3 regions of the Streptomyces sp. NPDC056738 genome follow, and region 3 is predicted to be linked to each of the others. Evidence: riboswitches for the same ligand, from Rfam matches in the RefSeq annotation. Region 3 holds a riboswitch; each other region holds the start of a gene.
What was found. A riboswitch is a leader RNA that binds a small molecule or an ion and turns the genes downstream of it on or off. The one in region 3 is predicted to bind cyclic di-AMP.
Positions count from the first base shown of each region.

Region 1: it holds a riboswitch for cyclic di-AMP, as region 3 does, so the genes downstream of both, ACFRIC_RS32270 (NlpC/P60 family protein) here and ACFRIC_RS19180 (C40 family peptidase) in region 3, are expected to answer to the same signal.
Region 2: it holds a riboswitch for cyclic di-AMP, as region 3 does, so the genes downstream of both, ACFRIC_RS03290 (NlpC/P60 family protein) here and ACFRIC_RS19180 (C40 family peptidase) in region 3, are expected to answer to the same signal.

Region 1 covers NZ_JBHTZF010000014.1:141,370-144,635, forward strand. The annotation lists gene ACFRIC_RS32265 (tellurite resistance/C4-dicarboxylate transporter family protein) at 1-479, opposite strand, end outside; gene ACFRIC_RS32270 (NlpC/P60 family protein) at 613-1,794, opposite strand; cyclic di-AMP (ydaO/yuaA leader) riboswitch at 1,802-1,971, opposite strand; gene pcrA (DNA helicase PcrA) at 2,443-3,266, shown strand, end outside.
Region 2 covers NZ_JBHTZF010000001.1:792,637-795,902, forward strand. The annotation lists gene ACFRIC_RS03290 (NlpC/P60 family protein) at 1-1,705, opposite strand, end outside; cyclic di-AMP (ydaO/yuaA leader) riboswitch at 1,713-1,884, opposite strand; gene ACFRIC_RS03295 (hypothetical protein) at 2,365-2,541, shown strand; gene ACFRIC_RS03300 (alpha/beta fold hydrolase) at 2,554-3,266, opposite strand, start outside.
Region 3 covers NZ_JBHTZF010000006.1:483,678-486,943, reverse strand. The annotation lists gene ACFRIC_RS19190 (helix-turn-helix domain-containing protein) at 1-329, opposite strand, end outside; gene ACFRIC_RS19185 (ATP-binding protein) at 542-1,003, shown strand; gene ACFRIC_RS19180 (C40 family peptidase) at 1,264-1,737, opposite strand; cyclic di-AMP (ydaO/yuaA leader) riboswitch at 1,741-1,937, opposite strand; gene ACFRIC_RS19175 (hypothetical protein) at 2,275-2,580, opposite strand; gene ACFRIC_RS19170 (ATP-dependent Clp protease proteolytic subunit) at 2,588-3,223, opposite strand.

The DNA of each region.
Region 1 (3,266 bases), on a different contig from region 3:
CCCACCTCGGCGGCGATCGTCGAGCCGAGGACCGAGAGCCCCTGCGTGGCCACGCAGACGAGGAACACCTCTCCCGCCATCCGGCGCCGCCAGTGCCGCAGCACGGTCAGCAGCAGGACCGGCCAGAGCACGGCCGACAGCGCGAGCAGGACCTCGGCGAGCGTCCGCCATCCAAGGGTCGCGAACCGGGTGCCGAGCACGGTGGTCGCCGCGACCGCGTCGAGCCCCGCCGGGGCGGCGGCCCGTCGCGCCCATTGCGCCCGGTCGCCCACCAGGCGGGCGAGGAAGTCCGAGGCGAGCCCGACCCAGGCGAGCGACGCGAGGACCAGCGCGATCCGCGACAGGACCTCGTAGCCGGTCAGGTACAGCCCGGTCGAGAGGATGCCGGTGGCCATGACGGCGGCGCCGGCGGCGGGGGCCCACCCCGCCCACCAGGCGCGGAGCGGAATGGTGTCCGTCATGTCCGGTGTGTCTGGCATGCGTCGATGCTAGGGACCCGTCGAGCGGTTGCGGGCGGGCCACGCGCGGGCGGCGACGAAAACGCGGGGCACGCGCGCGGGGATCGGCAGACCCCGGCGCCCGTGCCCCGCGAGAGGGGCTTCCGCGTCCGGGCTACGCCGGGCGCACCACGCTGTGGATCGCCGAGGTGCCGTCGTAGTAGATCGACTCCTCGCGGACGTACGCTCCCGGCTTCGGCGCGTGGATCATCATGCCGTCGCCGATGTAGATGCCGACGTGGCTGATGTCGTCGTAGAAGAAGACCAGGTCGCCGGGCCGGGCGTCGGCGAGGGAGACCGTCGTGCCGGCGTTCACCTGGTCGTAGGTGACGCGCGGGAGGCTGACGCCCGCGGCCTTCCAGGCGGCCTGGGTCAGGCCCGAGCAGTCGTAGGAGTCCGGGCCGGTGGCGCCCCAGACGTACGGCTTGCCGATCTGCGCGCGGGCGAACGCGAGCGCCTCCGCCGCCTTCGACGAGGAGCTCGTGGTCGTCGATCCCGACGACGACCCGGCCGTCGAGCCGGCGGCCGAGCCGGTGGCCGGGTCGGCCGTGCCGTCCGACGAGGACTGCGACTGGGCGGCCTTCTCCGCGGCGGCCTGCTGCTTCGCCAGCTCCGCCGCCTTGGCCGCGGCCTGTTCCCGCTTCTTCTTCTCGATCGCCGCCAGCCGCGCCTTTTCCTCGGAGTTCAGCTTCGAGAGCAGATCCCGGGCCTCGGAGAGCTTGCGCTGCACGTCGGCCTTGGACGTCTTGAGCGCCTTCTGCGAGGCGGTCAGCGACTCCAGGCTCTCGGTGGCCTCCGTCCGCTTCTTGGTGGTGGCCGCCTGCTCCGTGATGTAGTCGTCGACGGCCGCCTTCTGGCGGGTCGTCAGGCGGCTCATCAACTGGGTCTGGTCGAAGTAGTCCTGGGGGTTGTCGGCGAGCAGCAGGGTCGCGGTGGAGGGCGCGGCGGCCCCCGTGCGGTACTGCGCCGCGGCGAACGTCCCCAGTTCCTCGCGCGCGCTGTTGAGCTTCTCGGTGCGCTGGGCGACGTCGTCGAGCAGGGTGTCGACGCGCTTGCGCTGCTCGGCGGTCTTCTCCCGGGTCGCGTTGTACTTGTCGGTGGCGGTCTCGGCCTGGTGGTAGAGGTCGTCGACCTTCTTGGAGACCTCTTCGATGCTGGGCCGGGGCTCGGCCGAGGGGGTGGCGTCGGCGGTCTGGGAGAGCAGGGCCACGGAGGTGAGTGCCGCTGTGGCGAGGAAGGGGGTCCGTATGCCCCCGATGCGCGTGCCGGTGGGACGCGCCTTGCGGTGTGACGCCAAGAGAGGCGACTCCTTCCGTCATCCGCCTGCCGAGTTAGCTGTCGGGTTCGGGCGGGTGGTTCCGGAAGGCTGCCCTACGGTCCGTGCCCCACGGGGCGGTTGGACCGATTCACCCCAAAGTCGGTGGGTCCCCGGCTCCGGGGCCTCGCGGCACACCGGATTCGGCGGAGGCCGCCCGGCCCGGCGGAGTTCGCCGGATGCGGTCGAGCGGCCTTCGAGCACGCTAGCCAACGGGTGTGGCCCGTGTGAAGGTTGATGCCCGATACGTCCGATACATTTTCGTGACCATTCGCCAGGTGCGGCAGAGCGGCAGTGCGCCAGGGCGGCAGTGCGCCAGGTGCGGCAGACGCCACAGGTGTCGCGGGTGCGGCCGGGTGCGGCGGGTGCGGCGGTGCACAGGTGCCGGGGGTGCGGCACATGTCGCTGGTGTCGCGGGGGCAGTGCGGGCGGCGACGGGCGCATGCCTCGACCACGGTCCGGGGCGACCCTTCACGCCGGGTGCCCGTACGGTCGCGCACGGTCGCGGGGTGGGATCTCGGCGGAGGCAGGGGGCTTACCTGGTGTCCGCCGGGCGCCTCGTCACGACTTCGGGCCGAGTTCTCGGGGTGGCGGCGGGCTGTCAGTGGGGCGGCCTAGACTCGGAGAGCGATGAGCAGCCTCTTTGACGACAGCTTCCTGGCGAACCTCAAGCCCTCCGCGGGCCACGAGGACGAACACCCGCCGCCGCCCGAGGACGATCACGTACCGGAGCCGGTTCCGGACGATCTGTTCGGCGGGAAGTTCGACCTGCCGCCGAGCCGGGACGCGTACTACCGCGACGGCGCGCCCAGGCCCGCCGTGGACCCCGCGGCCCTGCTGGACGGACTGAACGAGAACCAGCGCGCGGCCGTGGTGCACTCCGGCTCCCCGCTGCTCATCGTGGCCGGCGCCGGCTCGGGCAAGACGCGTGTGCTCACCCACCGCATCGCGCACCTGCTGGGCGAGCGCGACGTCCACCCCGGCCAGATCCTCGCGATCACGTTCACCAACAAGGCCGCCGGTGAGATGAAGGAGCGTGTCGAGGCGCTCGTCGGCCCGCGCGCCAACGCGATGTGGGTGATGACCTTCCACAGCGCCTGCGTCCGCATCCTCCGCCGCGAGAGCAAGACCCTCGGCTTCACCTCGTCCTTCTCGATCTACGACGCCGCCGACTCCAAGCGCCTGATGGCCCTCGTCTGCCGTGATCTCGACCTCGACCCCAAGCGGTTCCCGCCGAAGTCGTTCAGTGCCAAGATCTCGAACCTGAAGAACGAGCTGATCGACGAGGAGGACTTCGCCGCCCAGGCCGCCGACGGCTTCGAGAAGACCCTCGCCCAGGCGTACGCGATGTACCAGTCGAGGCTGCGCGAGGCCAACGCGCTCGACTTCGACGACCTGATCATGACCACGGTCAACCTGCTGCGCGCCTTCCCGGACGTCGCCGAGCACTACCG
Region 2 (3,266 bases), on a different contig from region 3:
CGGCGACGAGGCTGTCGATGTCGAACCCGGGGCTGGTGCCGGCGGCCCCGGGAGCGGCGGGCCACGCCTGCTGGTTGCCGTTCGGCCGCAACGACTGCCGCCAGGCGTCGTCGACCGGCGGGGGCGGCGGCTGGTTCGCGGGGGGCATCGGGGCCGACGGGTAGGCGGCGGGTGGCGGGGTGGCCTCGTACGCGGGCGGCTGCGGTGCCGGCTCGCTCACCGGAGGCATGGGGGCCTGCTGGTAGGCGGCGGCGCGCGGCGCCGTCTCGTACGCCGGGGGCTGGGGCGCCGGCTCACTCACCGGAGGCATCGGGGCCGGCTGGTACCCGCTGGGCCGCGTCGGCTTGTCGTACGACAGCGGCAGGAGCACGGAGGTGTACTCCGGGGCCGGGGCGGGCGCTTCGTACCCGGGGGGCAGGATGACCGCCTTGGGCTGGGCGGCCGGGGGCGCGGGCTCGTACGGCCGGGGCATGGAGCCCGTGTCGAAGACCCCGGGCGCGGGCGCGGCCTGCGGAGCCGCCTCGTACGCGGCCGGCTGGGGCGCCGCCTGGAACGCGGGCGCCTGGGCGACCGACGGGAACGTGCCGGTCTGAGCGGCGGACGGGAACGGGGCGGCCTGCGGAGCCGACGGGAACGCGGTGGGCTGGGCGACCGACGGGAACGAGCCCGACTCACCGACCGCCGGGAAGGTGCCGGACTGGCCGACCGCCGGGAAGGAACCGCTCTGGCCGACGGCCGGGAACGAACCTGTCTGGCCGACAGTCGGGAAGGAACCCGTCTGACCGACCGAGGGGAACGAACCGGTCTGGCCGACGGACGGGAAGGAGCCGGTCTGACCGACGGACGGGAAGGTGCCGGACTGGCCGACCGCCGGGAACGAACCGGTCTGACCGACCGACGGGAAGGAGCCCGTCTGACCGACGGACGGGAAGGAACCGGTCTGGGCCACGGACGGGAACGAACCCGACTGACCCACCGCCGGGAACGAACCGGTCTGGCCGACGGACGGGCGGTACTCGATCGCCGGCGCCTGCGCGACGGGCATGCCCTGCCGTGCCGCGTGCCGCGCGATCAGTTCCCGGGCGACGCCGAGCTTGCGCCGGGCGCTCTGCTTCTTGACGTACGGCGAGGACTGCTGCGACGCGGCGGCCGGAGCGGCCCCGGCGCGGAGCCCCGCACGGACCGCCACCTCGGATCCCGGCACCGCCGGAGCACCGCCGGCCGGGAGCGCGGCCACCGGACCGGCGGTCAGCTCCAGGGCGGGCCGCCCACCCGGTTCCGACGTCGGACCGGCGGTCAGCTCCAGCACCGGAGCCGCCGTCAACTCGGCCACCGGCCGGACGAGTTGTTCGAGCTCGTAGATCGTCGGAAGGTCCGAGGAGGATCCCTTGGACCCCTTCGCACCCTCCTTCGGACGGGCACCGGCGCCACCGCGTTCGGGCTTCCTGTCGGCCGGGAGCGAGGCCGGAGCCGAGGGTCCGAACCGGGAACGCGCCCCGTCGAACCACTGCCGCATCAGGTCGTCCTGGGCGGCGTCGGAAACCCCGCTCCCCTGCCCCGGGCCCCGCCGGCCCTGCCTGCGACTGGAGTTCGCCAAGGCGCGGGTCCCGTTGAAGTTACCGGTGGCGAGCTCCGCCTGGTCGTAGAGGGACGAGAGTCTTCGGGCGACTTCTTCGCCACTGGGCGGGGTGCGTTCCGGCGCCATGGAGTGGTGCTCCTTCCGTCGTCCGCCTACCGGGTTAGCTGTCGGGTTCGGGCGGACGATTCCGGAAGGTATGCCCTACGGCCCCTGCCCCGAAAGGCAGTTGACCGATTCACCCCAGGTTCGGTGGGTCCCCGGCTCCCGCTGCCACGAGGACGGGCAGGACTCGGCGGAGGCCGCACCGCCCGGCGAACTTCGCCGGAGGGAGTCGGGCGGCCTGGTCGCCAACTTAGCGAGGGTGTGCACCCGATGTGAAGATCCACGTCCCAGATGTCCGATACATTTTCGTGACCTTCATCGCACCATCCCGCAGCGCGACCGTGAGGACACGGGCCGTACTCGAAAAGGCGGCTGAGCACGGCCGTTGAGGGGACCGGCGCCCGGCGCCCGGTCCGGACCCGCGGGGGACGCGCGGAGCCGAGCCGGATGTGTCGAAAGTGTGCACGGAACTGGCGTTCCCTGGCAGGTCGTTCGACATCGGCGGCGCCCTTTGGTCATACCTTGACCGGTTCTGGCCGAGCTGGCCGGATCACCGCTGGGACCACGTGCCGCCCGTACCGTCGATGCACGTCAGACCACGCGAGCGAGTCGAGGATCCCCACGTGCACGATGCGCCGATCTATGCCCAACTCATCTCCGAACGCGGTGACATACCGACACTCGTGCGAAGCGAAGCACGTCGGCTGCAACGCGATTTCGAGTGGATCCTGAGCTGGGATCCGTCGTCGGGCGTCCCGCTCCCCTCCTCCGCCGCGCGCCCGGCGTCCGGTTCGCGCCGCGCCTTCTCCCCCGCCCCCGACCCCGACGACCGACTCGACACACCGGGCTCGGGCAACTGAGGTGGGCGCACTCTAGAGAACGTCCGGCTCCCCGCCCGGTCGTTCGGCGGGGAGCGGGTCGAGGCCGTCGCGGATCCGGGTCACCAGCTCGGCTACCGTCGCAGCCGTGGCGCGGTGCCAGGTCCGCGCACGGCGGAGCATCGCGTGGTCACCGCCCTCGACCCGCACGGCGCTCGCGGAGGAACCCTCCTCCAGCGCCCGGCGGACGAGGGCGAACGACTCCGCAGGGTCGGTGACCCGGTCCCGGTCCCCGTGGAGCACGATGACGCGTTTGTCCCGCAAGTGGGCCACCGGCTCGCCTTCCGGGCACCAGGGTGCCAGCGCCACCACGGCACGGACCCGCGGCGCGGCCGCGGCCCGCAGCGCCGCGCGCCCGCCCATCGAGTGACCCACGAGCACGACCGGCACCTCCCCCACCAGAGCGGCGAGTTCGTCGAGTGCCCGCAGGACGTCGGCGAGGGGGTCGGCGTCCGCGCCGTTCCATCCCCGGTGCCGGTAGCGCACCTCCCCGACGAAGGTGTCCGCGTCCGGCAGGGCCCGTGTCACGGAGCGCACGAAGGGCCGCATCCGGGCGCGTGCCAGGTTCCACGGCCGCAGCGGAGCCTTGCTGTCGGCGGTGCCGCCGTGCAGGACCAGTACGGCCGCACGCGCCGGTGCCGCGTCCGGACGGGGGGTACGGCAGGGCCGCAGCGCCACGGAGTCGGGGCTCTCCCCGGACCCGGACA
Region 3 (3,266 bases):
GCGCCGGACTCCAGGCTGATGAAGTCCCGGTACTCCGGCGGGAGGACCCCGCGGTACGCGTGCCACCAGTGGTGGCGGCCGTTGACCTCGGAGCCCGCCAACACGACCAGGAGCCGGCGCAGTTCGGGATCCTCGACGCCGTACGCGTGCAACAGGCGTTCCACATCGGCCGGTTTCACCCCGCTGGTGCCGGTTTCGATGCGGCTCACCTTCGACTGGTGCCAGCCGAGCAGGCGGGCCGCCTCCCCGCTCGTGAGCCCCGTGCCCGCGCGCAGCGCGCGCAGTTCGGCTCCGAGCTTGCGGCGGCGCACCGCGGGACCGTGCTGCATGGCTGTTCTCCTTACTCCTTCCAAGTCGTCCGAATACGCTCTGCCGACGCAGAGTTCACCGCATCGAGCGACAGATATATGCATTACTCGGTGGATCGCACCCGCGACCGGCCCGGTAATGGCAGTCTGGCGCAAGCACCAGTCCGGGACCGTACTCGAACCATCCGCTCAGTGTCGGGCTCCGGTCCCGTGGGAAAGGGACGAACGTCGCCATGGCAGACCATCAGGAAGCATCCGTCACCCTGCCGAGCGAACCGGTCTCGGTTTCCGTGGCCCGAAATTTCGTCGCCGAAGTGCTGTCCGAATGGGGCCTGCCGGGGGACTGCGACGTCGCCGAGACCGTGCGGCTGATCGTGTCGGAACTGGCGACCAACGCCGTGCAGCACACGTTCGGGCAGTCGCCCACCTTCACGGTCGGCGTGCGTCTCGACCGGGAGGAGCGGCTGCGTATCGGGGTCACCGACAGCCATCCGCGCTTTCCGAAGCGGCTGCCCGCGGCCGTCCAGCAGGACAACGGCCGCGGCATGGTGATCATCCGTTGGCTCACCGCCGAATGCGGCGGCAGGCTCACCGTCGTACCGACCCGGGAGGGCGGCAAGACGGTCTCCATCGAGCTCCCGTGGACGGTGCCCGTCCAGCCGGTGCCGGCCGGGTGGCCGCCCCAGGAGCCCTGAGGGACGCCGCCACGGGGCGACCGGTCGTCATGGCCCTTGGGGGCGGCGGCGGTCGTCAGCGGCCCATTGAGGCCGCGGCGGTCAGCGGCCATTGAGGCGCGGCGGTCGTCAGTGGCCCCACGAAAGCCGCGGCGGCCATGGTCGGCCCACAAGGGCCGCCCCCGGCCCCGGTCGGCCCGCGAGGGGCCGGGAGGGCGTCACAGCGGCCCTGAGGGCGCTCGCGCCGGGGCGGCGAGGGTCCGCCGCCCCGGGCGAAAGGGTCAGCCGACCCTGCCGTACCAGACGCTTCTCGTCCAGATCTTCTGGAGCTTCACCACTTCCCCGGTCTTCGGGGAGTGCCAGATCTTTCCCTTACCGGCGTAGATGCCGACGTGGTACACGTTCCGGCCCGAGTGGAAGAACACGAGGTCACCGGCCTTGCGGTGCGAGGCCGAGACATGGTGCGTCTTGTTGTACTGGGCCGCGGCCGTACGAGGCAGCTTCTTGCCCGCCTTCTTGTACGAGTAGAGCGTGAGCCCCGAGCAGTCGAAGCGGTGCGGTCCGGTGGCGCCCCACTGGTAGGGGGAGCCGTGCTTCGACGCCGCGACCTGGAGTGCCCGCGTCGCGACGGTGGCCGCCTCGGCGTCTGGTGCGACACCGGGAACCACCAGGCTGCCGCCGACGGCGGCAAGTGTGAGCGCCGAGGCCGTACCGGCCCGGGTCCACAGCGACGGGACACGATTGAGCGCAGTCATGCGCAACCCTTCGTCAGCCGCCTGTGAAGGATGACCTGTCGGATTCGGGCTGGCGAAGTTGCCCGGCCGCTGCTGCGGCTTCACCCCAAGGGCCGCCCGGAACTGTTCCGGCGACCCGTCTAGCTGGGTCCTCCACTCCTGCCGATCCACTCCTGTCGACCGGGCATCCGGGCGGCGGCAGGACTCGGCGTCCGCCCGGACCGCCCCGCCGCTGTGGCGGGGGCTTGTCGTCGGAAGGGATCTTCACTCATCAGAGTCGGAAAATCCGAGCGGAACCGGTGTTTTGTGGGCTTACTCACCACTCGACTGTTCGAGTGAACACCCCTCCGTTCGAGCACGTGTTGGGGACGGCGATGAGGCCCGCACCTGCGACGACGGGGCTCATCCGGCGTCCGGACTCAGCGTGTTGCGCAACTCGGAGGGGTCAGGGAAGGGACCGATGAATACGCCGTCAGGGGGTACACCATCCGGTCCGTTTGAGTCGTGGTCCGGACGTCATGCCGCTTCGGCGCGGGCCGGCCCGTCGGTGGGTGTCCGTCAACTTCCGGACTCGGGAGGCACGGTGACCCGGGCCGCCCGCCGCTCTCCGCCGAGCACCCGCAGGGCCTGCGCCAGCGTCGGGGCGTGCACCTCGCTCTCGCCCCGCTGATGCATCAGCGTGAGCGCGTCCCGCAGGGCCTCCGCCTTGCCGACCAGTGCCTGAGCCGCCCTCAGGCCGCGATAGGTGTCTCCGGGGCGGGAGGGGTTGATCCGGCCGAGGAGGTCGACGACGTCGAGATAGCGGTCGATGAGTTCGGCCTCCGCGCGGGTCAGCGCGGGCAGCGGGGGAAGGTCCGGGATCATCGGCCGCTCACCTCGCGCCGGGCGTGTCGAGCGCGGACCTGCGGCTCGGGACGATCCGGTCGATCAGCCCGTAGGCCAGGGCCTCCGGCGCGTCGAGGATCCTGTCGCGCTCGATGTCCGCCGCGACCTGCTCCGGACTCCGGCCCGTGTGGCGCCCAAGCATCTCCTCCAGCGTCCGACGGGTCCGCAGCAACTCCTCGGCCTGGATGAGCAGGTCGCTCGCCTGGCCCTGGAGCGGCTCGGCCGCCGACGGCTGGTGGAGCAGGAAGCGGGCCCCCGGCAGCGCGAGCCGCTTGCCCGGAGTGCCGCCCGCCACCAGCACGGCCGCGGCCGAGGCCGCCCGGCCCAGGCAGACCGTCTCGACGTCGCAGGTGACGAACCGCATCGTGTCGTAGATCGCGGTCATCGCGGCGAAGGAGCCGCCGGGGGAGTTGATGTACAGCGAGATGTCCTGCTCGGGCGCCTGGTGTTCGAGGTACATGAACTGGGCCGTCACGTCGTTCGCCGACGTGTCGTCGATCGGCGTCCCGAGGAACACGATCCGCTCGCTGAGCAGCTTCGCGTAGGGGTCCAGGGTCCGGTGTCCCGCGCTCGTGCGTTCCGTGAACTCGGGCAGGACATAGCGGGCGGACGGGCTGTCCATGGCGCGCCTCCTCAGATCGACGTCTGTAAAAAATGTACAGGAC